4 regions of the Martelella sp. AMO21009 genome follow, and region 4 is predicted to be linked to each of the others. Evidence: riboswitches for the same ligand, from Rfam matches in the RefSeq annotation. Region 4 holds a riboswitch; each other region holds the start of a gene.
The links. Region 4 has a riboswitch for thiamine pyrophosphate ahead of thiB (thiamine ABC transporter substrate binding subunit). Riboswitches for the same ligand answer to the same signal wherever they lie in the genome.
Positions count from the first base shown of each region.

Region 1 (7,351 bases), on a different contig from region 4:
CGGAAAGCCTCAAGCGCGACCTGTTCGGGCCGACGCCGTGGGTGACCGCGCTGGTCGCCGATGCCGGCGCGCAGCTTCTCGGCTACGCGCTCTTGACGCCGCTCTACCGGGCGCAGCAGGGCCGGCGCGGCATGGATCTCCACCATCTTTTCGTGCGCGACGGTCACAGGAACCACGGCGTCGGCCAGCATCTGATCGCCCGAGCGCGCGATTTCGCCAAGGCCGCCGGCTGCTCCTACATGTCGGTCAGCGCCGCCACCGGCAATTTCGGCGCCCACCGCTTCTACCAGCAGATGGATTTCGTCGCGCGCCCGGTGACCGGCATGCGTTATATGCAGACGCTCGCCGATTGAGCTACTGCGCGGGCACGGCCTTCAGATAGGCGGCGATGGCTTCGAGGTCGGAGCGCGGCAGATGCGAGAGGTTCTGCTGCACATCGACCATCGAGCCGCCGGCGGTATCGAAGTCCGGGGTGAAGCCGGTTTCGAGATAGTCGGCGATTTCAGCCGCCGTCCAGTTGCCGATGCTCTTGGAGCCCGGGGTGATGTCCGGGATCGTCCCTTCGCCGTCGGGGTTTGGCCCGCCGGCGAGCCATTTGTCATATTCGAGCCCGCCAAGCGCATTGCGCGGCGTGTGGCACTCGCCGCAATGGCCCGGTCCTTCGACAAGATACTGCCCGCGCATGATCTCGGGCGAGGCGTCGGCGAGCTGAACCCGCGGTTCGTTGACGAAGAACAGCTTTTTCCAGAACGACAGCCCCAGCCGGACATTGAACGGGAAGTCGACATCATGCGGCTTGCTGGGCGTGTCGCTCGGCGGCAGCGTCATGATGTAGCCGTGAAGGTCCTTCACGTCCTGATCCTTCATCCGCACATAGGAGGTGTAGGGCAGGGAGGGGTAGAGATTGCGCCCGTGCGGGCCAACGCCCTTCTTCACCGCATTGGCGAAGTCCATCAGCGACCAGTCGCCGATGCCTTCCTGCTTGTCAGGCGAGATGTTGGGGGCATAGAAGGTTCCGAAATCGCTTTCGATCGGGTGACCGCCGGACAGGACAAGCTTCTCCTCGCCGGTTGCGCCCGGGGCGGCATGGCAGCCAGCGCATTGGCCGGCCCAGAACATCTTCGCGCCATTATGCGGATCGGCGGCCTGCAAATCCTGATAGTCCGCCGGGTCGAGCTTCGGCGGGGTGAAGGCAACCACAAAGGCCGCCCCCATGAACAGGGCGGCGACAGCCAATACGATGATCGTCAGCTTTTTCACGCCGGGTCTCCCTGTTCCCGAATTTCAACAAAAAACAGCAGTTCCGGGCAAACGGGGAACCGCTCCAACGCCCGGAACTGCGACAAGACAATGAGAGGGCTCTATTTGTCGACGCGGTAGAGCTTGTGGCAGGCCGCGCAACTGGCGCCCAGCGTCTTCATGGCAGCTCCAACGGCGGCCTGATCGGCCGGCAGGTCGGCCAGCAAAGCGTCGGCGTCATCGGCGAGTTTTTGCGCATGGGCCTCGAAGTCGTCCATGTTTTCCCAGATCGCCGGGCTTGCCTCGGTGCCGTTTCCGGTTTTCGAATCATCCGGGAAATGAGTCGTGAAATCGGTGATGTTGGTGGAAATATCGGAGAGCGCGCCCTGAACCACGATCGGGTCGTAGGCGTTTTCGCCCTTGGCGATCGCGCCGAGCTGGCCCATGGCCTTGCCGATCGCCTTCATGTCGTCCTGGCGCAGCATCTGCGGTCCATCCTCTGCGACCGCAAAACCCGCGCTGAGACAGAGCGCGACAGCGCCGGCGATCATAAATCCGTTTTTCATCCAAAGCCTCCTTCGTTGCTCAGGCAGCAGTATACGCAGCCTCTGTTTGGAAGCTAGGGGCAGGATTAGCGTAGAAAAGATGAACGGCGGCTGACTGCGGGTCGACGGCATCACGTTTTGGTGACTTCGCCCCACAGCGCATGGAAATGATGGGTCGGCCCATGGCCGGAGCCGACATGGAGGCTGTCCGAGGCCGCGATCGCGGCGACGACATAGCGTTTGGCATTCGCAACCGCTTCCGAAAGCGGAACGCCCTTGCCGATCTCGGCCGCGATCGCGCTTGAAAGCGTGCAGCCGGTGCCGTGGGTGTTGGCGGTATCGATGCGCGCGCCCTCCAGCCATTCATGGCCATTGGCGGTGACCAGCAGATCCGGGCTTTCCGATCCCTCCAGATGGCCGCCCTTCAGCAGCACCGCCTGCGCGCCGAGGCCTCTCAGCGCGGTCGCCTGCTCGATCATCTGATCGCGGGTGGTAGCCGTATCGGCATCGAGCAGGGCGGCGGCCTCGGGCAGGTTTGGCGTCAGCACGGCGGCAAGCGGTATAAGGTGCTCCTTCAGCGCCTCGATGGCATCTTCCGGCAGCAGCCGGTGGCCGCCCTTGGCGACCATGACCGGATCGAGCACGACCGGCACCTCCACATGGTGGCGCAGGCTGTCGGCGATGGTGACGGCGATATTGGCGTTGACGACCATGCCGATCTTGATCGCGTCGACCTTCACGTCATCGAAGATCGCGGCGATCTGTTCGGCGACGAAGGCCGAGGGAACCTCGTGCACGCCGGTGACGCCGCGCGTGTTCTGCGCCGTCAGCCCGGTGAGCGCGGCCATGCCGTATGTACCAAGCGCGGAAAAGGTCTTGAGGTCGGCCTGAATGCCGGCGCCGCCCGAGGGATCGGAACCGGCGATCGAGAGGATGTTTGCGATCATTGCTTCGCCTTCCGGATGGCTTCGGCAAGATCCGCCGTCGCCTGATATGGGTCGGGCTGGCCGCAAATGGCCGAAACGACGGCGATCCCGTCGGCCCCGCTTTTGAATGTGGACGCCACATGCTCCCCTTTCAACCCGCCGATGGCAACCGCGGGCAATCCGCAAAGGTCGATCATCGAGGAAAGGCCGGCAAAACCCACCGGCAGCGCATGGTCGGATTTCGTGCTGGTGGCGAACACCGGCCCGGCGCCGATATAGTCGATGCCGGTGGGATCGAAGGCGCGCGCGACGTCGAGGCCATTGACGGAAACGCCGAGAATCTTGTCGTCGCCGATCATTTCCCGCACCTCCCGCGGATGGGCATCCTCCTGGCCGACATGAACGCCGTCGGCATCGATCGCGATGGCGGCCTCGACGTCGTCATTGATGATCAGGCGGAACGGCGTTCCGGCCGTGACCTGTTTCAGCGCGAGGCCCATATCGATGCGCTCGCGGGTCGTGGCGTGCTTCATGCGGAGTTGCACCATGGTCGCCCCGCCGGCAATGGCATCCCTGGTGGTGGCGACCATGCCATAGTCGCCGCAAAGGTCCGGGTCGAGAACGAGATAGAGGGAAAGGTCGAATTTCATGGCCATTCAATCTCCGCTTCAAGGTCAAGCGCTTCGGGTGTCACGGCGGCAAGCGCATCGAGGAAATGGACCTGAAACGAGCCGGGGCCTTCCGCCTTTCGATGCGCGCGGCTGCCGGCCACCGCGTAATGGGCAAGCGCCGCGACCGTGGCCCCGAAGGCGTCGTCGCGCCATGCGCCGGCATAGCCGCCGACAAGCGCCGTCAGCGCGCAGCCGAGCGCCGTCACCCGCGGCATCAGCGCCGAGCCGCCGCCGATGCGGGCGACGCGGCTTCCATCGGTCACAAAATCGCGTTCGCCGGTGACGGCCACGACCATGTTGCGTTCGCGGGCGAGCGCCTTCGCCGTCTCTTCAGCGGCGGCGACGCTGTCGCCGGCATCGACGCCCTTGCCGGCGCTGGTGGCGCCGGAGAAGGCGAGGATTTCGGAAGCATTGCCGCGCAGGATCGTGGGGCTGAGGTCGAGAATTTCGCGTGCGGCCCTGGCTCTGAAGCCGGTGGCGAAATGGGCGACGGGATCAAATACCCAGGGCGTTTGCTTGCCATTCGCCGTCTCGATCGCCGCCTTCATGCCGGCAAGCCATTCGGGCGAAAGCGTGCCGATATTGATGGTGACGGCGGACGCGATGCCGGCGAATTCACCGGCTTCTTCCTTGGCGTGGACCATGGCCGGGGAAGCGCCGGCGGCAAGCAGCACATTGGCCGCGATGTTCATCGCCACATAATTGGTGATGCATTGGGTAAGCGGCGCGTCCGCGCGCATCTTTTGAAGAATGGGGGCGATATCCGCCATCAGCTTCCTCCTTGTTCGTCGCGGAGGAACTCGGGAGCCGAAGCGAAAACCCGAGTGACTCCCTCCGCCGGCATGATCCGGATCAGGTTCCAAGGGTACATCTCAGCCCGCTGTCACGGACGCCCCTGTCGCTCTAGTGGCGTTGTTATAACAGAAAAAGTCGCTTCGGAAAGAGGCGGCGTTACTCCGGTGCAGGATCGCGCCACGCGGTGTCGCCACAGGGCCCGGTGGTCGCCAGAACGGATGCAAGATCGCGATCTTTGACCGCCTGCTCGACGAAACGCTTCCGCTCGGGTGAAAGCTGGGCGGCGAGATTGTCCTGGTTCCAGGCGCGATGCCAGTAGATGAATTCTTCATCGAAGAGGCGCTGCTCGTCGGCCGTCTGCGTGCCCGTAAGGCTTGCACGGAGATAGTAGAGGACGTCCGGGTTCAAAGGAGTCAGGCCCTCGCCATCATCGGTGATGAGAAATGAGAGAAGGGCCGCCTCGCTGCCTCTTTTCGCCGCGTCTTGCAGGCGCTCCATCAGTCCAGCGAATTCGACTTCGCCCTCCGTCTCCGGGTTACGGGAAAAACGGCCGCAATAGATAAGGTCGCTGTCAATGCGTAGCTCGCCTGCCAGCTGGAACATAGCCATGACATATGGCAGGGTCATGCAGGTATTGAGGTCGTCGAAAGCACTGTCTGTCTGGATGTATTCGCGCCAGAGTTCATAGCGCGCCTCTTCTGTTCCCGCCTCTGCGAATGCCGGATAGCGTCTTTCATAGATTTCGTAGTGCCCGCGCAGATAATCACCGCAATCGGGAATGCGGGGATTGTAGTCGAGTTCGGTGGTCGCGAATTCCCATTCCTCGAACGTCATTTCCGGTCTTGTCGGCTGCGGATGCGTTTCGAACAACCATGCAGAGGCTTCACAGGCGAATACGCTGCACGCCGCGAAGGCCATCAACAATCGAATCATAATACCCACCGGTTCCTGCGGGACACCCGTAAAAGTAGTGACAGGTTAACACTGGTAACCAAATGTAGAAAGACGTGGAGCAACCGCAGAAACACGTGACCTCCGCGCACTCAGGACGCGGAGGTCACGTTTATATATTACTTCATCGTCGGCATCGAGAATTCGGCGCCGGCGCGGATGCCCTTGGGCCAGCGCTGGGTGATGGTCTTGAGGCGGGTGTAGAAGCGCACGCCTTCCGGGCCATGCATGTGGTGGTCGCCAAACAGCGAGGCCTTCCAGCCGCCGAAGGAGTGGAACGCCATCGGAACCGGGATCGGCACGTTGACGCCGACCATGCCGACTCTGATCTTGTGAGCGAATTCGCGGGCGGCGTCACCATCGCGGGTGAAGATCGCCGTGCCGTTGCCGAATTCGTGGTCGTTTATCCACTCTGCGGCCTCATCGTAGCTCTTCGCGCGGGCGACGGAGAGGACCGGGCCGAAAATCTCTTCCTTGTAGATCTTCATGTCGGTGGTGACCTTGTCGAACAGGGTCGCGCCGACGAAATAGCCGTTCTCGTAGCCCTGCAGCTTCAGATCGCGACCGTCGACCACCAGTTCGGCGCCTTCTTCCACGCCCGAGTTGATGTAGCCGGTCACGCGCTCGAGTGCGGCCGCCGTCACCAGCGGGCCCATATCGGCTTCCGGATCTGTGCCGGGGCCGACCTTCAGCGCTGCGATGCGGGGCTTCAGCTTGTCGATAAGCTTGTCCGCCGTCTCGTCGCCCACAGGTACGGCGACCGAAATCGCCATGCAGCGCTCGCCGGCGGAACCGAAGGCGGCGCCCATCAGGGCATCGGCGGCCTGGTCCATGTCGGCATCGGGCATGACGATCATGTGGTTCTTGGCGCCGCCCAGCGCCTGGCAGCGTTTGCCGTTGGCGGTTGCGGTGGTGTAGATGTAGCGCGCGATCGGGGTCGAGCCGACGAAGGAGACGGCCTCGATATCCGGGTCGTTCAGGAGCGCATCCACGGCTTCCTTGTCGCCCTGGACGACGTTGAAGACGCCATCGGGGAGGCCCGCTTCCTTCAGCCATGCGGCAATCAACAGAGAGGCGGAGGGGTCGCGCTCGGACGGCTTCAGCACGAAGCAGTTGCCGGCGGCAAGCGCGATCGGGAACATCCACATCGGCACCATGGCCGGGAAGTTGAACGGCGTGATGCCGGCGACGACGCCGAGCGGCTGGCGGATCGCATAGCTGTCGACGCCGGTGCCGACATTCTCGGTATATTCGCTCTTCAGAAGCTGCGGGGCGCCGGTCGCGAATTCGACCACTTCCATGCCGCGCTGGATTTCGCCAAGCGCATCGGAATGGACCTTGCCGTGCTCTGCGGTAATGACTTTCGCCATCTCGTCGATCCGGTCTTCCAGGATCGACAGGAACTTGTTCAGGATGCGGGCGCGGCGCAGCGGCGTGGTCGCCGCCCAGTCCGGGAACGCTGCCTTTGCGGCCTCGACGGCGGCGCGCACATCGGCGGTGCTGGCCAGCGACAGCTCGCCGCTCTGCTCGCCGGTGGCGGGGTTATAGGTCGGCACGGTGCGGGTGCTGGTTCCCGCAAACGGCTTGCCGCCGACAAAATGCTGAATGGATTTCATGGGTATTCCTCCGGTGTTGCTGCCAATGAGGCTCTTGGATTGTGAAGCCATCAATCTTCCCGCTTGAGGGCAAGGCTGTCGTCCATACCCCTTCCGCATAGCCCCCAATCTTCTCGCCCCGGAGGGGAGAGATGTCGCGAAAGCGACAGTGAGGGGGGAGTTTATCCCCGCGAACGCCCTCACGATTCGAAACGCTGCGCCACCCTCACTGCCCCTTTCGGGGCATCTCTTCCGCCAGCGGGAGAGAGTATTGGGAGCAAGCCGCACGGCCAAATGCAATTTCCCTGCCTTCAACGGGAAAGATCGATGCTGTGTGCCCACAATATCACCTATTCATTTCTGCAAAGAAACACGATAATTCTAAAATCCATTGTGCAAAATTTATAGGGCAGGCGAATGGATTGGGATCATCTGCGGGTCTTTCTGGCGGTGGCGCGGCGGGGGCAGATCCTTGCCGCGGCGCAGGCGCTCGGGCTCAACCATGCGACGGTTGCCCGGCGGCTGAACGCGCTGGAGGAAACGCTCGGCGAACCGTTGTTCGAGCGCCGCCCCTCGGGCTCGACGCTGACGGAGGCGGGCGAGCGGCTGTTGGCGGTGGCCGAGCGGGT
Region 1 is NZ_JBAKFR010000003.1:69,265-76,615, reverse strand. It holds gene V6766_RS04660 (N-acetyltransferase family protein) at 1-353, shown strand, start outside; gene V6766_RS04655 (c-type cytochrome) at 355-1,215, opposite strand; gene V6766_RS04650 (c-type cytochrome) at 1,362-1,805, opposite strand; gene thiD (bifunctional hydroxymethylpyrimidine kinase/phosphomethylpyrimidine kinase) at 1,916-2,731, opposite strand; gene thiE (thiamine phosphate synthase) at 2,728-3,366, opposite strand; gene thiM (hydroxyethylthiazole kinase) at 3,357-4,151, opposite strand; TPP riboswitch at 4,194-4,288, opposite strand; gene V6766_RS04630 (hypothetical protein) at 4,333-5,094, opposite strand; gene V6766_RS04625 (CoA-acylating methylmalonate-semialdehyde dehydrogenase) at 5,247-6,743, opposite strand; gene V6766_RS04620 (LysR family transcriptional regulator) at 7,140-7,351, shown strand, end outside.
Region 1: it holds a riboswitch for thiamine pyrophosphate, as region 4 does, so the genes downstream of both, thiM (hydroxyethylthiazole kinase) here and thiB (thiamine ABC transporter substrate binding subunit) in region 4, are expected to answer to the same signal.

Region 2 (7,351 bases), on a different contig from region 4:
GCGGAAGCCCGGGAAAACCACACCGGGGAGCTGTCGCTCCTCGCGCCATATCGGGAGGGGCCACCATGCCCGGTTTCCTCGCAAAGATCGAGTATGTTGCAGGCGCGACCCTGCTTGCGGTCATCACCTTTCTTGTGTTCATCGCCGCGACCATGCGTTTCTTCGGTCATCCGCTGATCTGGTCCGTCGATCTTGCGCAGCTTCTGTTCATCTGGCTTTGCTTCATCGGCGCGACGCGGGCCATGCGCGAGCGCGGCCATCTCGGCGTCGATTTCCTGGTCCGCCCGTTCCCGCACCGCTACCGGCTGGCGCTGGAGACGGCGCTTGCAGCGCTGTTCCTCGCCTTTCTCATGCTGCTTGCCTATGAGGGCTACAAGCTCACCATGCTCAACAAGGAACGCCAGTTCGGCGACTCCGGCCTCTCCTATGCCTGGGTGACGATTGCCGTGCCCGCCGGCTGTGTGATGCTGTCGATCTCGATCCTCGGCAATCTTTGGCAGGCCTGGCGCAATGCGAAAGACGGGATGCTGATCTTCACCCGCACGACAGTCCCCGAACAGCCGGTGGTCCATACCGGTCCGGCGGAGTAAGCCCATGGCCCTGATCGGTATCGTCTTCTTTGCCCTCATGCTGCTTGGCGCGCCGATTGCCTTCGCGATCGGCATTTCGGGCTTCACCTTCTTTTTGACCTCCGACATCATGCCGGTTTCGATCGGCGTGCAGAAAATCGCGACCGTTTCGCAAAGCTTTCCGCTGCTGGCCGTGCCGTTTTTCGTGCTGGCTGGCCATCTGATGAACGAAAGCGGCATCACCGACCGGCTGTTCACCTTCTCCAAGGTCGCCGTCGGCTGGATGGCGGGCGGTCTCGCGCAGGTCTCGATCATCCTGTCGACCTTGATGGGCGGCGTCTCGGGCTCGGCGGTCGCCGATGCTGCCATGGAAGCGCGCGTTCTCGGTCCGCAGATGATCTCCAACGGCTATTCGAAGGGCTATTCCTCCGCCGTGATCGCGATGTCCTCGCTGATCACCGCGACCATTCCGCCGTCGATCGGCCTGATCCTCTACGGCTATGTCGGCCAGGTCTCGATCGGCCGGCTGTTCATGGCGGGCATCGTGCCCGGCGTGCTGATGATGGTATTCCTGATGGTCGCCGCCTGGCTTGTCGCCCGCAAGCGCAACTATGTCATGAGCGACATGAGGAAGCCGACCGCCGGCGAACTCGGCCGCGCCGCCTGGGGCGCCAAGTGGGCGCTGCTGTTTCCCGTGCTTCTGATCGGCTCGATCCGCGGCGGTCTGTTCACGCCATCGGAAGTCGGCGCGTTTGCGGTGGTCTACGCCATCCTCGTCGGCGTTTTCGCCCACCGGGTGATGACCTTCGAGATGATCAAGCGGGCCTTCGGCCATGCACTGTCGGATATCGGCCTGATCATGCTGATCATCCTGATGTCGGGCATGATCGGGTTCGCGATCATCTTCCTTCAGGTGCCGCAGAGCGTGGCGGGCTTCATGCTGGAGAGCCTCGCCAATCCGGTTCTGATCGTCACCGTCATCCTGATCGGCCTGTTCATCGCCGGCCTGTTTTTCGAAAGCACGATCCTGGTGCTGCTGCTGACGCCGATCCTCGTTCCGGTTGTGGTCAAGGCGGGGGTCGACCCGGTGCATTTCGGTATCCTGATGATGACCATCGTCACCTTCGGCGGCATGACGCCGCCGGTGGGCGTCGCGATGTTCACCGTCTGCAGCCTGCTGGACACCAAGATCGAGGATTACGTGAAGGAATCCTGGCCGTTCATCGCCGCCATCATGGCGCTGGTGGCGCTGCTTCTGTTCGTGCCGGGCATCGTGCTGTTCCTGCCGAACCTGATGTACGGGTAGCAGCGTCACGCAGGCTTTCGCCCCGAAGCCAATGCCGTTCGAGGAGCCACGTAATCGTCCGACGAAAGCGCCGCGCATGCTCGACGCGGCTTACCGTCCGGGCCCAAATGACAACTTGGAGATAGTAGAACCAGCCCCCTGTTCGGTTTAGTGCAGCACCACCGAAACACACCGAAAAAGCGAACAACGGCATGACGCCGCGGGGGATATTGTTGGATGGACAAATCGGGTGATCCCGGCCTGTTTGGCCGCTGGTTCCGCGGGCTTTCTCTCAGGGCCTGGCTGATCGTCGGGTTCATGATGGCGCTGCTGCCGGTCGCGGCCCTTTCCGCCTTCTGGTATCTGGACTATCGCGATCAGCTCCGTGAGCCCTTCCGGCAGGTCCTTCACACCCAGCACAAGGTATCGCTGGCGCTGGAGCGGATCCAGGGCAACCTCTGGGACATCGCCACCGATGTCAATGATTTCGCGCAGACCGGCGACGAAAGCTACCGCGATCGTTTCGAGGCGGCCGAGCGCGATATCGCCGCCAATCTGCGCGATCTGGAAATGATAACGGAGACGTACCCTTCCTTTGATCCCGTGCTTGAAGGCGTGAGCCAGCAATGGGCACTGTTGCTGCAGGCCGCGTCGGACGTTGCCCCTTTGCCCGGCGGCGCCGACCAGCCCCTGATGCGCTTTGAAAGCGTCGTCGGCGAAACCGGCAAGCGCGTGGAAAGCATTGCCGAGAGCATGCGCCTGCTGAACGAGGAGAGCCACCGACAAGCACTCGAAACAATGGAGCGGCTCGACCGCTTTGCCGCGATTGCAGGCGTTCTGGCGCTGGTGTTTTCCGGGATCGGCATATTCATCATCGACCAGGCGCTGATCCGCAGCACCGACAAACTGGTGGAAGGCGCGATGCTGGTCGCGGGCGGCACGCGCAACCGCGAAATCGAGGTGCAGGTCCCGCCGGAGCTTGCCTCCGTGGCGCAGGCCTTCAACACCATGCTCAAGCAGATCAACCGGCAGGAAGATGCCCTGGCTGCGGCCGCGCGCGCCGATGGCCTGACCGGCCTTTACAACCGACGCGAGTTCGACCGCGCGATCGACGAGGCCATCGCCGTATCGAAAGAGAGCGGCGAGCCGTTCTCCCTGCTGATGATCGATGTCGACCATTTCAAGCAGTTCAACGACACCTATGGACACCTGGCGGGGGATGACGCGCTCCGGCAGGTTGCGGATACAATTGAACTGACGGCGCGCGAGAATGACCGGGCCTACCGTTATGGCGGCGAGGAATTCGCGATGATCCTGCCGGGACTGCGAACCTATGAGGCGACAGCGATCGCGGAGCGCCTGTGCAACACCATCGCCGGGCAGACGTTCATCCTCCCCGACGGACAGAAGCAGACGCTGACGGTCAGCATCGGCATATCCGTGTTCAGCCCGCGGGTTTCGCCGCCCAATATCATCGAGCTCGCCGACCGCGCGCTTTATGCCGCCAAGGTGGAGGGTCGCAATCAGGTGAAGGTCACCGGCTGAACGGCCGGTTTCGGGCGCAGCTCAGCCCTGCGCCACCGCCTCGATTGTGTCCATTCCTCCGACGACGGGTGCGAAATCGCTCCACACGCCCCGCGCCCCGGCGCGCCAGGCCTCCATGTCCTCCGGCTGAAGGAAAGTGGCGCCATTGGCCTTGGCAAGCGCCACGGACTGCGCCTCGTCCTCAACGATCAGCCGGTTGAAATAGAGCGCGGCCTCGGCCGAGATCGCGCCGAGCACGGCCTGTGTTTCGGGATCGAGACTGTTCCAGAAGCCGGCGGAAAAATAGAGCACCCCGGCGGCGCGGATATGGCGGGTTTCGGTCATGAACGGCACCACCTCATAGAGCTTGAACCCGGCATAGGCCGATTTCGTCAGGTCCATGGCATCCGCTACCCCGGTGGCGAGCGCGTTATAGGTTTCGGTGATCGGGATGCCGACCGGCGTCGCGCCATAGGCGCTCCAAAGGCGCGTGTGGAGCGGGGTGTTGATGACGCGGATGGTCTTGCCTTCCATCTCTCCGGGCCGCGTTATCGCCTCCTTGGCCAGCAGGTTGCGGGCCCCGTAATCAATAAAACCGCCGACGATGAACTGCTCTTGCGCAAGCCGGGCCGAGAGGTCGTCGCCGACCGGGCCGGTGACGACGTCGCGAAGATGCGCGGCATCGCGAAACAGGAAAGGCAGGTCGAGCAACTGCAATTGCGGCGTCCAGGCCGAAAGCGCCGAAATGGTGGAGAGGCTCGCCTGCACCGATCCGAGGCGAATATTCTCGGCCACCTGCTTTTCGCCGCCGAGCGCGCCATTGGTCACGATCCGGAAGCGGAACCGGCCCGGAAGCCGCTGTTCGACCGCATCGGCGAAGAAGCGCCAGACCATGGTTTCCGGCTTATCCTCGCCGAGGAGCGAGGCGATGACGACATCGCGCGTGGCGGCGCTGGCGGTTCGCAGATAGGCGGGCGCAGCAAGCACTGCGGCGGCCGCGGCGCCTGTTTTCAGGAGATGGCGACGGTTGAGCGTAGTCATGGCAGACAAACCTTTCATACGGGAACGGCAAAGAGGATGAGGACGAACAGGGCTGCGAGAAGCGCCAGAAGAAAAGGACACATCGCCCTGAACAGGCTTTCCGGCGGAAGGCCGGTGACGCCGCCGACCACGAAGGCCAGCATGCCGACCGGCGGCGTGAGCCCGCCGATCATCAGATTGACGACGAGGACGACGCCGAAACGGATCGAATCGATCCCGGCGGCAACGGCAACCGGCAGAAGCACAGGGCCAAGCAGCAGGATCGCCGCCCCGATATCCATCACCAGGCCCGCAATCAGCAGGATCCCATTGGCGAGCAGGAGAACGGCAACGGCGCTGCCCCCGAACAGGCCGGCGAGGTGGCGCACCAGACCGGCGATATCATCGATCGCGAGCAGGAAGGCGACGGGGGCCGCCGCGCCGATCAGGAGACCGATCGCCGCCGCCTCTGCCGCCGACTGGCGGAAGGCGGCGACAATGCTGGAACCGGAGCGGCGGGACGTTGCCGCCAGGATCAGCGTGTAAAGGGCGGCAAGGCCCGCCGCCTCCGTCGTCGTGACAATGCCCAGGCGAATGCCGAACACCACGATCAGACCGAGGCCGAAGGCCGGTAGGGCCGCGATCCCGGCCCGCCTGCGCATTTTGGCCGAAGCCGGCGGCGCGCCGCTCGCGGCCCCCATCGCGAGCCTTATGGCGACGGCGAGAAACGCCGCCATCAGAAGGCCGGCAAACAGCCCGCCGACAAGCAGCGCGCCGACGGAAAGATTGGTCGCCGTCGCCAGAATGAGAAAGGCGATTGAGGGCGGGATGACGTTGTCGAGAACCGAGGAGGCCGCGACAAGCGCGCCGGCGCGGGCGGGCGGATAGCCGTGGCGCACCAGTTCTGGATGGAAGGTCGAGGCGGCAAAGGCAGCATTGGCGACCGAGGAACCGGACGCGCCTGAGAAGAGAACCCCGGTCAACAGCGTCGTCTGCGCCAAGCCGCCACGATAATGACCGACGAGCGAGGCCGCGAACGCCACGAGTTTGCCGGCCGCTCCCGAGAGCTTCAGAAACGCGCCGGCAAGCAGAAAGAACGGGATCGCCAGCAGCAGGAATTTCGACATGCCGGCAACGGTATTGGCGATGATCGCCTGCTCCGTCTGCAACGCCCCGAAGGCGATCGCGCCATAGGATGACGCCAGAAACACATGGGCAAGCGGCGCGCCGGAAATGAGGCCGAGCGCGGCGGCCAGCGCGAGCGGCAGGCTGGCCGGCAGGGTGATATCGATCGCGAACCGGCCGACAGCCCAGTAAAGAAACCCGCCGAGCGCGAACCCGAAGATTAGCCGTGCGCCGTTCGACCGCTCCAGGCGGCGCAGGCAGAGCAGCACGAGCAGACCCAGCCCGCCCGCTGCGGGAAAGGCGAGGCGCACCCATTCCGGAACCCCGAGCGTTGGCGACATTCCGCCAAGCAAGGCGATCGCCTCACGGCCGCCGAGGCACAGGATCAGCCCCGCGACGACGCTGAAGCCATCGGCAACGACAGCGAGCAGGCCAGATGCCCGATCGGGCAGCAGCCGTGCAAGACCATCGAGCCGCATCGACAGCGGGCCCGAAAGGGTAAGCGGCAGGCCGGCCGAGATCAGCGCGATATTCAGCCAGATGCCCAGATCCTCCATGCCGACGACGCCGGTGTGGAAGACATAGCGCAACACGACGCCCGCCACGACGAGAGCGAGCATCGCCATCAGGATGACGGCGGCGAGCAGGCCGAGCGCGGCTTCCAGTGCCTCCGCAAACCGTCCGGCGGTGCTGCGGACCGCCGTCATGGGCATGGACGATGCCGTTCGCGGGCAACGCCTGTCTCAAAACAGCCGTTCGGACGGCTGGACCATCGGCGGCCCGCGCATGGCATTGGACGGCAAGACTTCATGATGCGATCCCCAGGATGTTGCAATCAAGGAGACCGGCGGAGAAGAGAAAGGTTATGGCAGAGCGGCCAGATTTTCCGTTCCTACGCCGGTATGACCCGGATCAGGTTCAAGGGTCCGGCTCACCGCCGTCTCAGCATCGCAGGATGCACCCCTCGGAATAGTCAGGTTTTGTCCGGCTTTTAGGGCGCTGTCAATGGCATGCCGGAAACGTGGCGTCTGGCGGCAACGCAAGACAACTTGCCAACGGGTTTTACCGAAGCCTTTGCAGCAGAGCCATGGACGGTTCGCCCGTGACATTCAGCCCGTTCTGCCGCTGATAGGCCGTGATCGCGGCGCGGGTCTGGTCGCCGAACACGCCGTCGATGGTGCCGGCATCGTAGCCCGCCGCCGAAAGCCGCGACTGCAGCTCCTTGCGCTGGTCGGCGCTGAAGCCGTAACTGTCATCGGGAAAACTGCCCCTGAGCGGGCCGGCGCCCGCGATCCGGTCGGCGAGATATCCCACGCCCAGCGCATAATTGGTGGAATTGTTGTAGCGCTTGATGACGTTGAAATTGTGCCCCACGACGAAGACCGGACCGCCCGCCTGCGGCTGTATCCTGGTGCCATCAACGGCAGCGCCGAGCGAGCCCTCCTCGCCGCCCCAGGGCTGACCTTTCCGCCAACCCGAGCGGGCAAGATAGTTCGCGGTGCTGGCAAGCGCATCGGTCGGGTCGGCCTCCCAGATATCGCGCCGCCCGTCACCGTTGAAATCGACGGCATAGCCGAGATAGGAGGTGGGGATGAACTGGGTGTGCCCCATGGCGCCGGCCCAGCTTCCGGTCATCCGTTCGGGCGTGATATCGCCGTTCTGCAGGATCCGCATCGCCCCGACCAACTGGCTTTCGAAGAAAGCACCGCGCCGCCCCTCGACGGCCAGCGTCGAAAGCGACGACACAACCGGAATGCTGCCGCGCCGTTCGCCGTACATGCTTTCCAGGCCCCAGATGGCGACAATCACATTGGCGTCGACGCCATAG
Region 2 is NZ_JBAKFR010000034.1:28,670-36,020, forward strand. It holds gene V6766_RS22185 (TRAP transporter small permease) at 66-590, shown strand; gene V6766_RS22190 (TRAP transporter large permease) at 595-1,875, shown strand; gene V6766_RS22195 (diguanylate cyclase) at 2,092-3,399, shown strand; gene V6766_RS22200 (TRAP transporter substrate-binding protein) at 3,421-4,419, opposite strand; gene V6766_RS22205 (TRAP transporter large permease) at 4,434-6,230, opposite strand; TPP riboswitch at 6,396-6,498, opposite strand; gene V6766_RS22210 (lytic murein transglycosylase) at 6,586-7,351, opposite strand, start outside.
Region 2: it holds a riboswitch for thiamine pyrophosphate, as region 4 does, so the genes downstream of both, V6766_RS22205 (TRAP transporter large permease) here and thiB (thiamine ABC transporter substrate binding subunit) in region 4, are expected to answer to the same signal.

Region 3 (7,351 bases), on a different contig from region 4:
CTTCCGCCGTGAAACCGTGGGCGAGCCGGAAGCGGCGCTTGACCGGGACGAGCTTGCCGCAGCGCTCGACTATATCCGCGCGCATGACGACATCTGGGAGGTGATCCTGTCGGGCGGCGATCCGCTGGTTCTGTCCGACCGCCGGCTTTCCGCGTTGATGAAGGCGCTCGGCGAGATTGACCATGTCGCCGTCATCCGCATCCACACCCGCGCGCCGCTGGTCACGCCGGAGCGCATCAGCGACGGCCTTGTCGATGCACTGAAGCAAGCGGGCAAGACGGTCAATATCGTCGCTCACGTCAACCATCCGCGCGAGCTGACCGAGGCGGTGCGCGGCGGACTCGCACGCCTTGCCGATGGCGGCATTCCACTGTTTGCCCAGACGGTTCTGCTGAAGGGCATCAACGACGATGCCGAAACGCTGGCGACCCTGTTCAGGACGCTCCTCGCCAATAGGGTCAAGCCGTATTACCTCCACCATCTCGACAAGGCCAAGGGCGTCGCCCATTTCGCCGTGCCGATCGCGCGCGGCCAGGCGCTGATGCGGGCGCTGCAGGGCGCGATCTCCGGGCTCTGCCTGCCGACCTATGTGCTCGATATTCCGGGCGGAGCCGGCAAGGCGCCAATCGGCCCTTCCTATCTGGAGCAAACCGGAGAGGCCGAATACGACGTCACGGATTACCGGGGCGGAAAACATTCCTATTCCGACTGGCGGTGAGCGCCAGTCTGGCCCTGCCGGCTGCGTCATCTCCGTTTCGCCTCGCCCTCAGCGAAGGCCAGGGCGAGGATCGCTTCGTTTGGAGGGGTGGCGCTGCCGCCCTCACGCGCCGACGGTGCGCGCCTCGATTTCCTCCAGCGTAATGCCCTTGGTCTCTGGCGCCGCGGCGATCGCGTAGACGATGCCGACCACGCAGAAGAAGGTGAAGATCGCGAAGGTTCCGACAATGCCGATGCCCGCCAAAAGATCCGGAAACACCAGCGCCACCAGGAAGTTGAAGAACCAGTTGGCGACGGAGGCGAGCGCCATGCCGCGCGACCTGAGCCGCAGCGGAAACAGCTCCGCCATATAGAGCCAGGGCAACGGGCCGAGACTGACGGCGAAGAAGGCGATGAAGGCGAAGATGCCGATCATGGCAAGATAGGGCGTTGCCGCGACATCCATCATCGTCGCGCCGGTTACCAGCGCCATCGACGCTGCGGTGCCGATAAAGCCGAGGATCAAGAGCTTGCGCCGGCCCATGCTTTCCACCAGATACATCGCGACGACGGTCAGCGCGACATTGACGACGCCGATGCCGACGGTGGCCAGAAGATCGGTCGTGGTGCCGGAAAAGCCGGCATTTTTGAAGATTTCCGGGGCGTAGTAGATGATCGCGTTGATGCCGGAAAGCTGCTGCAGCACGAACACGATCATCGCGAAGCTCGTCACCGGCAGGATGCCGCGCTTCAGGAAGGTGCTCCAGGCCGGGGTCGCCTCCTCGTCCTTGGCACTCTCCTTGATCTCGGCGATGATCTCGTCGACCTCGGCGGGCGAGGATTCCGGCTGCAGCTTCGCGATGATATCGCGCGCCTTGTCGGCATTGGAATTCAGCGTCAGCCAGCGCGGTGTTTCCGGCGACAGCAGGATGCCGATCAGCGCCACGATCGACGGGAACACGCCGACGCCGATCATCCAGCGCCAGTCGCCCGAACCGCCAAAGGCCGCATCCGACATGTAGGACACCATGATGCCGATGGTGATCATCAACTGGAAGGCGGAGACGATGGTGCCGCGAATGCGCGCCGGCGCGACTTCCGCCAGAAACATCGGCGCGGTCATTGCCGAGGCGCCGATGCCGACGCCGATCAGAAGGCGGGCAAGTGTCAGAACATACTGGTTGAAGGCAAGCGCGGAAATCAGCGAACCGACCAGGAAGATCAGCGCGCCGAGGATCAGCATCGGCTTACGCCCGTAGCGATCGGTGGTGACCATGGCCAGCACGGTGCCCGCCACCGCGCCGAGCGGCACGGCCGAGGTGATGACGCCCTCCATGAAGGGCGAAACCGTGAAATCCTGCTTGATGAACGGCAGAGCGCCGGAAATCACGCCCTGGTCGAAACCGAAGAGCATGCCGAACAGCGCTGCCACAATGACGATGGCGATGAGCATGGGTTTTCCTCCGCTTGGGCGGCGGCTGCCGCCTTCCCCTCTTGTGACCCCGTTTTTGAACCGTCGCTGAAAACCGCAAACGGCCTTATACCAAAAGTTGAAAGTCGAAACGGCATCCGTTGTCAAATCCTTTTGGACCTTAGCGTTTATATTAGCGGCGTTCCCGACTTCGCCGCCGAGCCCCTTGACCGGCGCGCCGGCGCGCGGCATAGAAGACGCATCCGAGGGGTGTGTCCGTGACACTGAGATGGCCGATGGCCGAACCCTTGAACCTGATCCGGGTTATGCCGGCGTAGGAACGGAGTTTGGTCTTGAGCGACACGCCCAGAAAATCAGCCTCTATTGACGCCTCCGCTGCCCGGTTTAGCCGGGGAGAGCGGGATTGAAGCGTACTCTCTCAGCGGCACTCACCTTTTTCGCAATCGTGTCCGGGCTTCTTGTGCTCTGGCAGGCGATCATCGTTTTCGGCGAGCTGCCGCGCTATATCCTGCCGCCGCCGCTTGCCGTGCTGGCAAAATTCCAGACCGCCCATGCGATGCTGCTCAGGGAAGCTCTGGTGACGCTCAGGGAAATCCTGGCGGGCTTTGCCATGGGCGCGATCTTCGGCGCGTCGGCGGCGATTTTCATTGCCGCCTTTCCCCGCATCGGACGGTTCATCTGGCCTGTTCTGGTAGTTCTGCAATCCTTTCCCGTGTTCGTGATCGCGCCGATGCTGGTTCTGTGGTTCGGCTTCGGCATCGCCTCCAAGGTGGTGATGACGACGATCATCGTTTTCTTCCCCGTCGCCTCCAGCTTCGCCGACGGGTTGAGGCGCACCGATCCGGAAATCGTGGCTGCGGCCCTGCTCGATGGCGCGGACCATTTCGAGATGCTACGCGATATCCGTCTGCCGCTGGCGATGCCGCATCTGTTCTCCGGCCTCCGCATTGCCGCCCCCCTCGCCCCGCTCGGCGCGGTGGTCGGCGAATGGGTTGGGTCTGCCGGCGGGCTCGGCTTTCTCATGGTCCAGGCCAACGCCCGCATGCAGAGCGACACCGTGTTCGCCGCCATGCTGATCCTTGCGCTCGAGGCCGTGCTGTTTCGAAAGGCGGTGGATCTCGCCGCTCCCTTCTTCACCCGCTGGTCGCATGAGGATTGAGCGGCCGGCTCAGATAAACAGGAGAATGACATGCTGAAGAAACTCGCATTCGTCGCCGCTCTTGCCCTGGCTCCCGGGCTGGCGAGCGCCGCCGACAAACTCGACGTGATCCTCGAATGGTATGTGAACCCCGACCACGGGCCGCTGGTGGTAGCCCAGGAGAACGGCTATTTCGCCGACGAAGGCCTCGATGTGGAACTGCTGCCGCCATCAGACCCGTCCATGGTGCCGCGCATGGTGGCGACCGGCAAGGTCGATATCGGCATCCACTACCAGCCCAATCTTTATCTCGACCACGAGGCCGGCATCGATATCGTCCGCTTCGGCACGCTGGTCTCGACGCCCCTCAACACGCTGACGGTACTGAAAGACGGACCGATCAAATCCGTCGCCGACCTGAAGGGCAAGAAGATCGGCTTTTCGGTGGCAGGCATCGAGGATGCGGTGGTGGCCACGATGCTGGAGAACGCGGGCCTCTCCAGGGACGACATCACGCTCATCAATGTCAACTTCGCGCTCACCCAGTCGCTGCTGTCAGGCCAGGTTGACGCGACCATCGGCTCGTTCCGCAACATCGAACTGCCGCAGATGCGCATCGCCGGCCACGAGGGCAAGGCCTTCTTCCCGGAAGAGCATGGCGTGCCGGTCTATGATGAGCTGATTTACGTGACCCGCAGCGACATGCTTGACGATGATCGCTTGCCGCGCTTCCTCGAAGCTGTGGAAAAGGCGACGGTCTTCATCGTCAACCATCCGGAGGAAGCATGGGTGAGCTTTGCCAAGGCCTATCCCGATCTCGACGACGAACTGAACCGTCAGGCCTTCGCCGAATCCGTCGTCCGCTTCGCCAAGCGCCCCGGCGCCTCCGATGCCGCACGCTACGAGCGTTTCGGCGCATTCATGGCGGAAAACGGGCTGATCTCCGAAGCGCCGCCGGTCGATACAATCTCGGTCTCACTGTCGCAGGAATAACAGACCGGCCTTAAATCGCCACAAAAGCACATTATAAAGAATTGAAAGAGGCGGCGCGCATGCCGCCTCGCTGTTTCGGTCTTTTGTGACGACAATTGCGGCGATACCGCCATCCAAAGACCGATCTCTATCCCTTCACGACAGGAGATCGGATCATGAAACTTGCCGGCCTTGTGCTGGTGGTGGTCGGGCTTGCGGGCCTCACCATCCGCATCTTGCTCTATCAATATCCCGACGTCGCGGGCACCATCGAGGGCAGTCTCCTGACCCCGCTCTCCCACCTCGTCCTGGCCGCCGGCGCCGCGCTGCTCGCGCTCCACCTGCTCTACCGGGTGCTGCGCCACGTCATGCATTTTTGAAATCGGCTAAATCCGCTTGCCCGCCCGCTCATTGAGCGTGGTTTCAACAAAAGCGGCGACATCGCGGTCGGCGGGATAGAATTCGAGATAGCGCCGCCAGACCGCAACCGCGGCCTCCTGCCGCCCGGTCCTGTCGAGGATGGTCGCCATCAGGCCGAGCGCGCCGAAGTCGCGCGGCTCCAAGGACAGCGATGTGCGGATATCGTCCATGGCGCGTTCGAGATCGCCATGGGTGTAATGGAGCACGGCGCGCTTGCGGTAGGGGGCTGCCTCGTCCGGCCTCAGCGCGATCGCCTCCGACAGGAAATCGAGCGCGGCGGCAGTGCGGCCGTTATTCTCCGAATCATCCGACCATTCGATCAGCAGGGAAACCGTGGCGCTTGGCGAGCGATCGAGATATTCGTCGATCTGACGGGCGAGATCCGCCGCCTGCCGGGCGTCGCTTGTGCGTTTCAGGCGATCATAAAGCCTGTCCAGCGGATCGGCCTCGACAACCGAGTCGGGCATTTCGGAAATCTGTTCATCCGCGGCATTGCCCTGCGCAAACGCGGGCAGCGGGCCGGCAATGGCCAGGGCGGCGAGGATCAGAATGGCAGACACGGAAAAGCGCATGACGGGAATGGTATCCCGTCATGGCGAAAATTCAAACAGATAATGCGCTGACTTTCTCAGCCCTGACGGGCCTTGAAGCGCGGGTTCTGCTTGTTGATGATGTATACCCGGCCCTTGCGGCGCACCAGACGGTTTTCCCGGTGACGGGACTTGAGCGCCTTGAGCGAATTCTTGATCTTCATGTTTTCGATCCGCTGTTTGTGCCGCTCTCGACTGATCAGTAAAGGCGGTCAGTATTGATATTCAAAGGCGCGCCTTGAAAAAGCGCGCCCGTCAGTGGCCGCTACCTAGCGAATGATCGCCGCCAAGTCAACCGTCGCGGCGCTTTTCCAGCACGGTGACATGGCCCATTTTCCGCCCTGCCCGGGTTTCGGCCTTGCCATAGAGATGCACGAGCGCGCCTTCGGTCGTCATCCACTCCGGAATCCGGTCCATATCGTCGCCGATGATATTGTGCATCACGCAATCGCTGTGGCGGACGGGGTCGATCAACGGCAGGCCGCAAACGGCGCGGATATGCTGCTCGAACTGCGAGATGACGCAGGCCGCCTCGGTCCAGTGGCCGGAATTATGAACGCGCGGGGCGAATTCATTGGCAATCACCCTGCCGTCGCGGGCGACGAACAGTTCCAGCCCCAGCACGCCGACATAATCGAGCCCGATCAGCAGCCGCTCCGCCGCCTTCACGGCGGCCGCCGCAATGTCCGGCGAAACGCTGGCTGGAACGGTGGACGTCCGCAGAATGCCGTCGCGGTGGACATTTTCAGCCGGATCGAAACAGACGATCGTGCTGTCCATGCCGCGCGCGGCGATCACCGAGATTTCGCGATCGAAATCGATCCACTCTTCGAAGATCGCGGGCGCGCCATTGAGCGCTGCAAAGGCGGCCTCCGGATCATTGTCGCTGCCGTCAAACACCCACTGCCCCTTGCCGTCATAGCCGAAGCGGCGGGTCTTCAACACGCCGCGTCCACCGAACGCCTCAAGCGCGTCCGCAAGGTCCTCAGCGGTATCAACCGCCCGGAAACCGGCGGTGGCGATGCCGCTGTCGTTGAGGAAGGTCTTTTCGGTGAGGCGGTCCTGCGAGACGGACAGCGCACGGGCCGGCGGATAGACAGGCCGTTCGGCCGACAGAAGCGCGGCGCTTTTCTCCGGCACATTCTCGAATTCATAGGTGATGACTTCACAAGCGCCAGCGAGCTCAACCAACGCCGCCTCGTCATCATAGGCCGCCACGATATGGCGGTTTGCGACCTGGGCGGCCGGGCAATCTTCCTGCGGCTCCAGGATGACGGTGCGGATCGAAAGCCGGGCGGCCGCCATGGCCAGCATGCGGCCAAGCTGACCGCCGCCGATGATACCGATGGTCTTCATGAAACTCATTCGTCCTTGTCGATGGGGTATTCGGCAACGCTTGCCGCCTGGCGCACGCGATATTCATCGAGCCGACCTGCAAGCTCCGGATCGGCCAGCGCCAGAACGGCTGCCGCCAGAAGCGCCGCATTGACAGCGCCGGCCTTGCCGATGGCGAGCGTTCCAACCGGAATGCCCGCCGGCATCTGCACGATCGACAACAGGCTGTCCTGGCCGGAGAGCGCGCGCGACTGCACCGGCACGCCGAAAACCGGCAGCGGCGTCAGCGCCGCCATCATGCCCGGCAGATGCGCTGCCCCGCCGGCGCCGGCAATGATAATCTGAAAACCTTCGGCGCGGGCGCTGCGGGCGAACTCATACATGCGGTCCGGCGTGCGGTGGGCGGAGACGATCCGCGCGTCGTAATCGATGTCGAGAATGTCGAGAATGTCAGCAGCGTTCTTCATCGTTTCCCAGTCGGACTGGGACCCCATGACGATGGCGACAGGCGGATTCTTGATCGGGCTCATCGGCATTCCATTGTTTCAACAAATTCGACGAATGTGGCACGCGCCGACCATGCGTCGTTTCGAGCGAAACACGCTCTAGCATCAATCGTTTTCGGTGAAAAGCAAAGCGCCGGGAAGATCAGGCGTGCCTTGGGCAAAATGCCGCGACAAAATCACATTTCCGCCTTCGACAAACGTCTTCGATCATGGCATTCTTACATTGCACTTTGATGACGAGGCGCCGCATCCGGCGGCGCGA
Region 3 is NZ_JBAKFR010000023.1:2,951-10,301, reverse strand. It holds gene V6766_RS19410 (lysine-2,3-aminomutase-like protein) at 1-718, shown strand, start outside; gene V6766_RS19405 (sugar porter family MFS transporter) at 821-2,149, opposite strand; TPP riboswitch at 2,364-2,465, shown strand; gene V6766_RS19400 (ABC transporter permease) at 2,532-3,287, shown strand; gene V6766_RS19395 (ABC transporter substrate-binding protein) at 3,318-4,259, shown strand; gene V6766_RS19390 (hypothetical protein) at 4,415-4,618, shown strand; gene V6766_RS19385 (hypothetical protein) at 4,625-5,218, opposite strand; gene ykgO (type B 50S ribosomal protein L36) at 5,287-5,412, opposite strand; gene V6766_RS19375 (5-(carboxyamino)imidazole ribonucleotide synthase) at 5,540-6,613, opposite strand; gene purE (5-(carboxyamino)imidazole ribonucleotide mutase) at 6,610-7,119, opposite strand.
Region 3: it holds a riboswitch for thiamine pyrophosphate, as region 4 does, so the genes downstream of both, V6766_RS19400 (ABC transporter permease) here and thiB (thiamine ABC transporter substrate binding subunit) in region 4, are expected to answer to the same signal.

Region 4 (7,351 bases):
GCCGAAACGGCGCGCCTCGCCGGAAAGCCCGGCGCGCAGCGCGATCAGCAGTTTCGGCCCGATCAGAAGCCCGCCGACGCCGACCAGCAGCGTCACCGCGAGCGCGGTCTCGGCGCGCGGAAATATCGCCGGCAGATAGGGGCTCGGAAAGTAGTCGATCGCTGGCGCAAACAGGGGCGCGACGATCGAGGCGGCAATGAAGGCCATCCACAGCGGCGAACTGATATAGGCCATCACGCCCTGGAGAAAGGTGAACCGGTTCCAGCCATGAAGGCCAGGCGCTGTCAGCAAGCGGATATGCTGAAGATTGCCCTGGCACCAGCGGCGGTCGCGCTTGGCATAGTCGATCGCGTTCTGCGGCCCTTCCTCATAGGAGCCCTCAAGATCCGGGTCGACCCGCACGATCCAGCCCTGACGCCTGAGGAGCGCCGCCTCGACATAGTCGTGGCTCAGGATATGCCCGCCGAAGGGCGGCGCGCCGGAAAGCGCCGGCAGGCCGCAGCTTTCGGCAAAGGCATTGGTGCGCACCATGGCGTTGTGGCCCCAGAACGGGCCTTCCTCGCCCTGGATACGGGCAAGGCCGCGGGTGAACATCGGCGAGAACAGTCCGGCGGAAAACTGCAGCGCGCGGGCAAACCAGGTCTTCGACGCGATGATCTTGGGCAGCGTCTGTAAGAGGCCGAGCCGCGGCTCGGCTTCCATCCGGCGCAGCATTTCAACGATCGTCTCGCCTTCCATCAGGCTGTCGGCGTCGAGGATCAGCATATAGGGGTAGCGCGCGCCGTGGCGGCGGACGAAATCGCCGATATTGCCGGCTTTCTTGCCGCTATTGTCGGTGCGGCGGCGATAATATGCGTCGATCCCGCGCGGCATATCGGCATGGAGGGTGAGGAACCACGCCTCCTCCTGCGCGATCACATCGGGATCGCGGCTGTCGGAAAGAATGGCAATATCGAAAAGCCCGGCATAAGGCGTTTGCGCCAGCGAATGCGCCATGGCGGCGACCGACGAGAACGTCGCGCGGGGATCCTCGTTATAGACCGGGATCAGGATGGCTGTCTTTGCCGCCTGGCCGCTTTCGGCAAGCGAGGCGCGCGGCGGCGTCTTGAACCTGCGGCCGATCAGGCCGCCAATCCCGAGTGCGGCGCCCCAGGCGATCCACGCGGCGGTCGCGGCACATAGCGCGATCCGCACGAAGTCGACCCAGTCGGCGCCGTCGGCGAAGAAAACGTCCATCGCGATGCGCGACGCCGCAATCGCGATGATTGCGGCGAATACGATCGAAAAGGTCCGTCTGAAGGCCAGCATCGGTTATCCCTTTAGTCCTTGCGGGCCTCGCCGTTGAAAACGGGAGGCCACCCGGAAAAGTTACCTTCCGGTTTCTAGAGCCGCGCCGAGCGCGGGCGCTGCCACACGAGAACCGGCGACAGGATCGTGGCGATCACGCCGCGACGGCGCGGGCGCTCGAGAAGCTGCTCGGGCATGGGAAGCGGCGCGGCCGCCGGCAGAAACCGGCTGAATTCCATGTGCTGATCCGACCCGTCAATTTGGTTGGTCATCGCCTTTTCTCCACTGATATAACCAGATTTCACTCACGTCGCGGCTGCCGTCCGTCAGCGCCCCGACAATTTCCACCGGCGCATCGCCGGCGGGCTTGATATCGATTGCCAGACGCCAGACTCCCTGACCTCTGATCGCCGAGACCGTGGAATGTGCGACCTCGCCATTGGTAATGTGCAGGCGTTCCTGCAGTTCCGAGCCGGCCGCCATGTCATCCAGCGGGCCGCCGGCGAAATCGACCACGAGCTTGCGCACGTCGTCATTGTCATTGGCCACACCGGACACGCCGCCCTCGCCGCTGCGGATATCGATGACGCGGGCAAGCCGGGCCTGGTCTTCCTCGATCGCGCCCCAGGTCAGCCGGTAGCCAAACTCGGCCGATCCGCCTTTCTTGGCGGGCGCTTCCGGCTGCCAGAAGCAGACGATATTGTCGTTGACTTCCTTATCGGTCGGGATCTCGACCAGCGAAATCGTACCCTTGCCCCAGTTTCCGGCCGGCTCCACCAGAAGCGACGGCCGCCGCTCGTAATGGGCCTCGGCGTCCTGGTAATCCTCGAACGCGCGATGGCGCTGGTAGAGGCCGAACGCCCGCGGATTGGTTTCGCCGAAGAACGAATTGGCGAGCGTCTTGGCATTCTGCAGATTGCGCCAAAGCTCGGTGCCGTCGGCACGCACGATCTTGAGACCCTCGCTGTCGTGGACCCGCTCCCGATAATCATCAAAGGCATGATGGTTGGCGGGACCGAACAGGAACATGGAAGTCATAGGGGCAACGCCGAGACGCTCGATATCGTTCCGGAAAAAGAGTCGCGCGGTGACATCCATGCGCGTATTCTTGCCCGGCGTGATCACGAAACGGTAGGCGCCGGTCACGCTCGGACCATCAAGCGCCGCAAAAACGGTGATCTTGTCCTTCTCCGTGCCCGGCCGCATGATGTAGAAGGCGGAAAAGCGCGGAAACTCCTCGCCCTGGCTGGTCGCGGTGTTGATCGCAAGGCCGCGCGCCGAAAGGCCATAGAGATTGTTCTGGCCGAGCGCGCGGAAATAGGACGAACCCAGGAACGAGATCAGCTCGTCGGAGACCTCCGACCGGTTCAGCGGATAGTTGATCCGGAAGCCCGCGACCCCTGGCAGCTTGACGCCGTGGAACTGCTCGACGTCCAGCGGCGCGCGGTAGATGAAGTCATCGCCGGTGAATTCGAGCTTCTGCGCAACGCCGTCGGCGACCTCGTAGATATCAACCGGCGTCTTGAACAGCCAGCCGAGCGCGAAGGCCTGAAGCTGAAAATCGGACTGGTCGCGCCAGATCGCCTTGTTGGGATCGTAGCGGATCGCGCGGTAATCATCATATTGAAGGTCCCGGAACGGTTCGGGGACCTCCTGAGAGGGCTCCTCGTAAGCCTCCCCGGCCTTGGCCTTCATCTGTTCGGTAAGCGTGTCGAAATTGAACGCGTCAGGAGGCGGCGCTGACGCCTCGACCGTTGCGTTGGCTTCCGGCATCTTTCCCGGCTCGACCGCCTGCTGCGCGAAGGCCTTGCCGCCCACCCCCGAAAGAGCGAGCGCGCCGACCGCGGTCTGGGCCAGAAAGGTTCGTCTCTTCATGCGTAAATCCCGTTGGCTTTAAATGGATAGATAAAATGAAATGGTGCAGAGCAGCATACTCATTCCCTTCGCCCGCCGGAAGCGCGCAGGCGCGGTTGCGCGAATGCCCGGCGCCAGACGGGCGCGGACGAGTCACAAACGAGGCAGGCCCGTTTCGGTTCCATCGCTGAAGAAGAATATTTTCGATCGATAAAATAGACGTTCCGGGAATCCGGCATGAGGATGGCTCACCAAAAAGGGCTGACACACACTTTTGCGTACCAGCCCATTATTAGCAAAGCCATTCAGCCAAAGAATGGCAAAATCATGGCAATGTGCCACCTTCGCGCCGCAATATTTTCACATAGTCGGAAAACCCGTGCGGCAGGCCCTGATCAGGCGGCCTTCACGATCTCGACCAGTTCCACCGCAAAATTCAAATCCTGGCCCGCGAGCGGATGATTGGCGTCAACGGTGACTTCCTGTTCCTCGACCTTGGTCACGATCAGCGGCACGGTCTGGCCATCTGGCGTGCGCGCCTGAAGCTGCATGCCGGGGGCAACTTCCACTTCCTGCGGCATGGCGGAGCGCGGCACGACCTGCACCTTCTGCGGGTCATGGGGGCCATAGGCTTCGCTGGAATCGACCTTCACGTCGCGGCTGTCGCCAACATTCATGCCGGCGATCTCGCGGTCGAGGCCGGGAATGATCTGGCCGGCGCCGACGGTGAATTCCAGCGGCTCGCGGCCATCGGAACTGTCGAAGGTCGAACCGTCATTAAGGGTTCCGGTGTAGTGAATACGAACGGTATCGCCCGCTTTTGCTTCTGTCATCTCGTGTGCTCCTTCCTTGAAACACTGCACGCTGGCCGAGATCGGCCGCGCCGTTTTCGGTTTTCCAGAGTGCTTTCGCCCCTGAAGGATGAGCCGACACACTTTATTTCGCATGACGACCGACTTTTCGTCCGGCGCGCCGGACAAGCCCTTTACCTAATGCTTCCGGGCCGTTTTTTCAAATCGCGCGCCACTTGAAATGCCGGGACCGCCGCGATAGGTGTTTGGTCAGCTCTAACGGGGTGCGATTTTCGCTGAGAGGCTTTGAGCCAACCCGAAGAACCTGATCCGGCTAGCACCGGCGGAGGGATTAGACGCGCAGGACGCCGTTTTCCCCTCAGTTACCGAACACAAGGAGGCGTCATGACCTATCGCACGACCATCGCCATTCTCGCGCTTGCGGCCCTTCCGGCGCTGCCGGCGGGCGCTCAGGAGAACAAGGTCCTCACCGTCTATACCTATGAAAGTTTCGATGCCGAATGGGGCCCGGGGCCGGTGGTGAAGGACGCCTTCGAGAAGACCTGCGACTGCACGCTGAAATTCGTCAGCGTCGAGGACGGCGTTGCGCTCCTCAACCGGCTGAAGCTCGAAGGCCAGTCGAGCCCGGCCGATATCGTTCTCGGCCTCGACAACAACCTCATCCACGAGGCGAAGGAAACCAGCTTCTTCGCCAAATCCGGCGTCTCGACCGAGGCGGCCGATATTCCTGGCGGCTTTTCCGATGATATCTTCGTGCCCTTCGATTACGGCTGGTTCGACATCGTCTACGACACCGAAAGCATCGACAACCCGCCGACAACGCTCGACGAACTGGTGAACGGCCCCGCCGACCAGAAACTGGTGATCGAGGATCCGCGCACCTCCACGCCGGGCCTCGGCATGCTGCTGTGGATGAAATCGGTCTATGGCGATGACGCCGCCGCCCAATGGGAAAAACTCTCCGACCGTATCCTGACGGTCGCGCCGGGCTGGTCGGAGGCCTACGGGCTGTTCACCAGCGGCGAGGCGCCTATGGTGCTGTCCTACACCACATCGCCGGCCTATCACGAGATCGAGGAGGGGAGCGACCGCTACAGGGCGATCGATTTCAAGGACGGGCTTTACATCCAGATCGAGGTCGCCGGCATGACGACGATGGCCGATGATCCCGACCTTGCAAGGTCCTTCCTCGAATTCATCCTGACCCCCGGCTTCCAGGACGCGATCCCGACCCATAACTGGATGATGCCGGCGGCCGCGACCAGCGAGCCGCTGCCCGCCGCCTTCGAAAACGCCGTGAAGCCGCAAAAGACCCTGCAATTTGCCCCCGACGTCGTCGCTGAAAACCGCCAGAAATGGATCGACGAATGGCTGAACGCCATGAGCGCGCGGTGAGAGCGATAGGTCCGGCGGTGAGGCGAGGGCGCGAGGCTACCTCGCCTCTGGCGCAGTGCGGCGAACCGCGCCGCAGAGCCCCCCAATCTTCTCGCCCCGGAGGGGAGAGATGTCGCGACAGCGACAGTGAGGGGGCAGTCTATCACCGCGAACGCCCTCACGTTTTGAGATGCCGCGCCACCCTCACTGCCCCTTTCGGGGCATCTCTCCCGCCAGCGGGAGAGAGTATTGGGAGCAAGGTGCCGCGCCCCGAAGCAACAGACCCGCTCCTTTATAGGCGAGGTGGTGGGCTGGCTGAGCGGTGGGTGCGTGACATTGCCTCACCTCCAGCATACTGCGGCGAACCATGCCGCATAGCCCCCAAACCTTCTCGCCCCGGAGGGGAGAGATGTCGCGACAGCGACAGTGAGGGGGGAGCCTATCACCGCGACCGCTCTCACAATTTGAAATGCCCCGCCACCCTCACTGCCCCTTTCGGGGCATCTCTCCCGCCAGCGGGAGAGAATATTGGGAGCAAGACGCCGCACCTGCATGCAACAGACCCACTCCTTTATAGCCGAGGCCGTGGGCTGGCTCCACGGCGGCTCGCCGCTTTCCCATCCAGACGCCGCCGGGCCCACCCGCCCGCCTGCGCCTGAGCGAGAGGGCCGCCCCGTGCTGATGTCCTCCTCCGAACGCCGCCGCAGCTATGGCTACGGCATCGCAGCCCTCGCCGGCGTGATCGGCTTTATCGCCATCGCCATTGTCGCGCTCTCCGGCTTCGGACGGCTGCAGGCTTCTATCGCGGTGTTCGACGAGCCCTATGTCTGGCGCATCCTGCGTTTCACGCTGTGGCAGGCCACGCTGTCGACGCTGATTTCGGTGGCGCTGGCCATTCCGGTCGCGCTGGCGTTGGCGCGGCGGCCGCATTTTCCGGGCCGGCTCTGGATCGTGCGGCTGATGGCGGTGCCGCTCGGCCTGCCGGTGCTGATCGGCGCGCTGGGACTGATCGGCATCTGGGGCCGGCAGGGGATATTCAACGATCTGCTGACGCTGGCGGGCCTCGGCCGGCCGCTCCAGATCTACGGCCTGCAGGGCATTCTGCTGGCCCATGTCTATTTCAACCTGCCGCTCGCCGCCCGCCTGTTTCTGGCGGGGCTGGAGCGGGTGCCGCAGGAATATTTCAAATCGGCGGCGATGCTCGCCATGCCCGGCCGCGCGGTGTTCCGCTTTGTCGAATGGCCGGTGATCGCGCCGCTGATCGCCGGCGTCGCCGGGCTGATCTTCATGCTGTGCGCCACCTCGTTCACGCTGGTGCTCATTCTCGGCGGTGGACCGGCGGCGACCACGATCGAGGTCGCGATCTATCAGGCGCTGCGCTTCGATTTCAATCCCGCCCGCGCCGTCGCCCTTGCAGGCATGCAGATCGCGCTGACCGGCCTGGTGCTGATCGCGCTCGCCTTTCTGCCCAAGGCCGACGATCCCGGCACCAGCGCCGACACCGCCATTGCCCGCCCGGATGGCGCGGGCCGGTTCAAGGCGCTGGCCGACGCCGGCATCATCGCGCTGTTCACGGTTGCCCTCGCGCTCCCGCTCGCCATGATCGTCATCAAGGGCATCGAGGCCGACCTCATCAAGCTGCTCGGCGAACGGATTTTTCTGCGGGCGACGGCGACCAGTCTTGCGATAGCGCTTGGCGCGGCGCTGCTCTCGCTTCTCGTGGCGCTCGCCTTCATTGCCGCGACCGGCGCGGTGGCTGCGGCAAAACGTCCGAGCGCTGTCGAGAAGGGTTTCAGCGCAACGATGGCGGCGATGGGATCGCTGGTTCTGCTGGTGCCGCCGATCGTGCTGGGCACCGGCTGGTTCCTGCTCTTGCGCCCCTTCGGGCTGACCGATGCGGCCGCGCCGCTGGTGGTTGCCGGCATCAACGCGCTGATGGCGTTGCCCTTCGTGCTGCGGGTGCTGCAGCCGGCAATCGCGGTTCACCGGGCGCGCACCGCGCGGCTTGCGGCAAGTCTCGGTCT
Region 4 is NZ_JBAKFR010000002.1:107,934-115,284, forward strand. It holds gene mdoH (glucans biosynthesis glucosyltransferase MdoH) at 1-1,308, opposite strand, end outside; gene V6766_RS02715 (hypothetical protein) at 1,383-1,559, opposite strand; gene V6766_RS02720 (glucan biosynthesis protein) at 1,543-3,162, opposite strand; gene V6766_RS02725 (FKBP-type peptidyl-prolyl cis-trans isomerase) at 3,537-3,974, opposite strand; TPP riboswitch at 4,203-4,301, shown strand; gene thiB (thiamine ABC transporter substrate binding subunit) at 4,338-5,348, shown strand; gene thiP (thiamine/thiamine pyrophosphate ABC transporter permease) at 6,009-7,351, shown strand, end outside.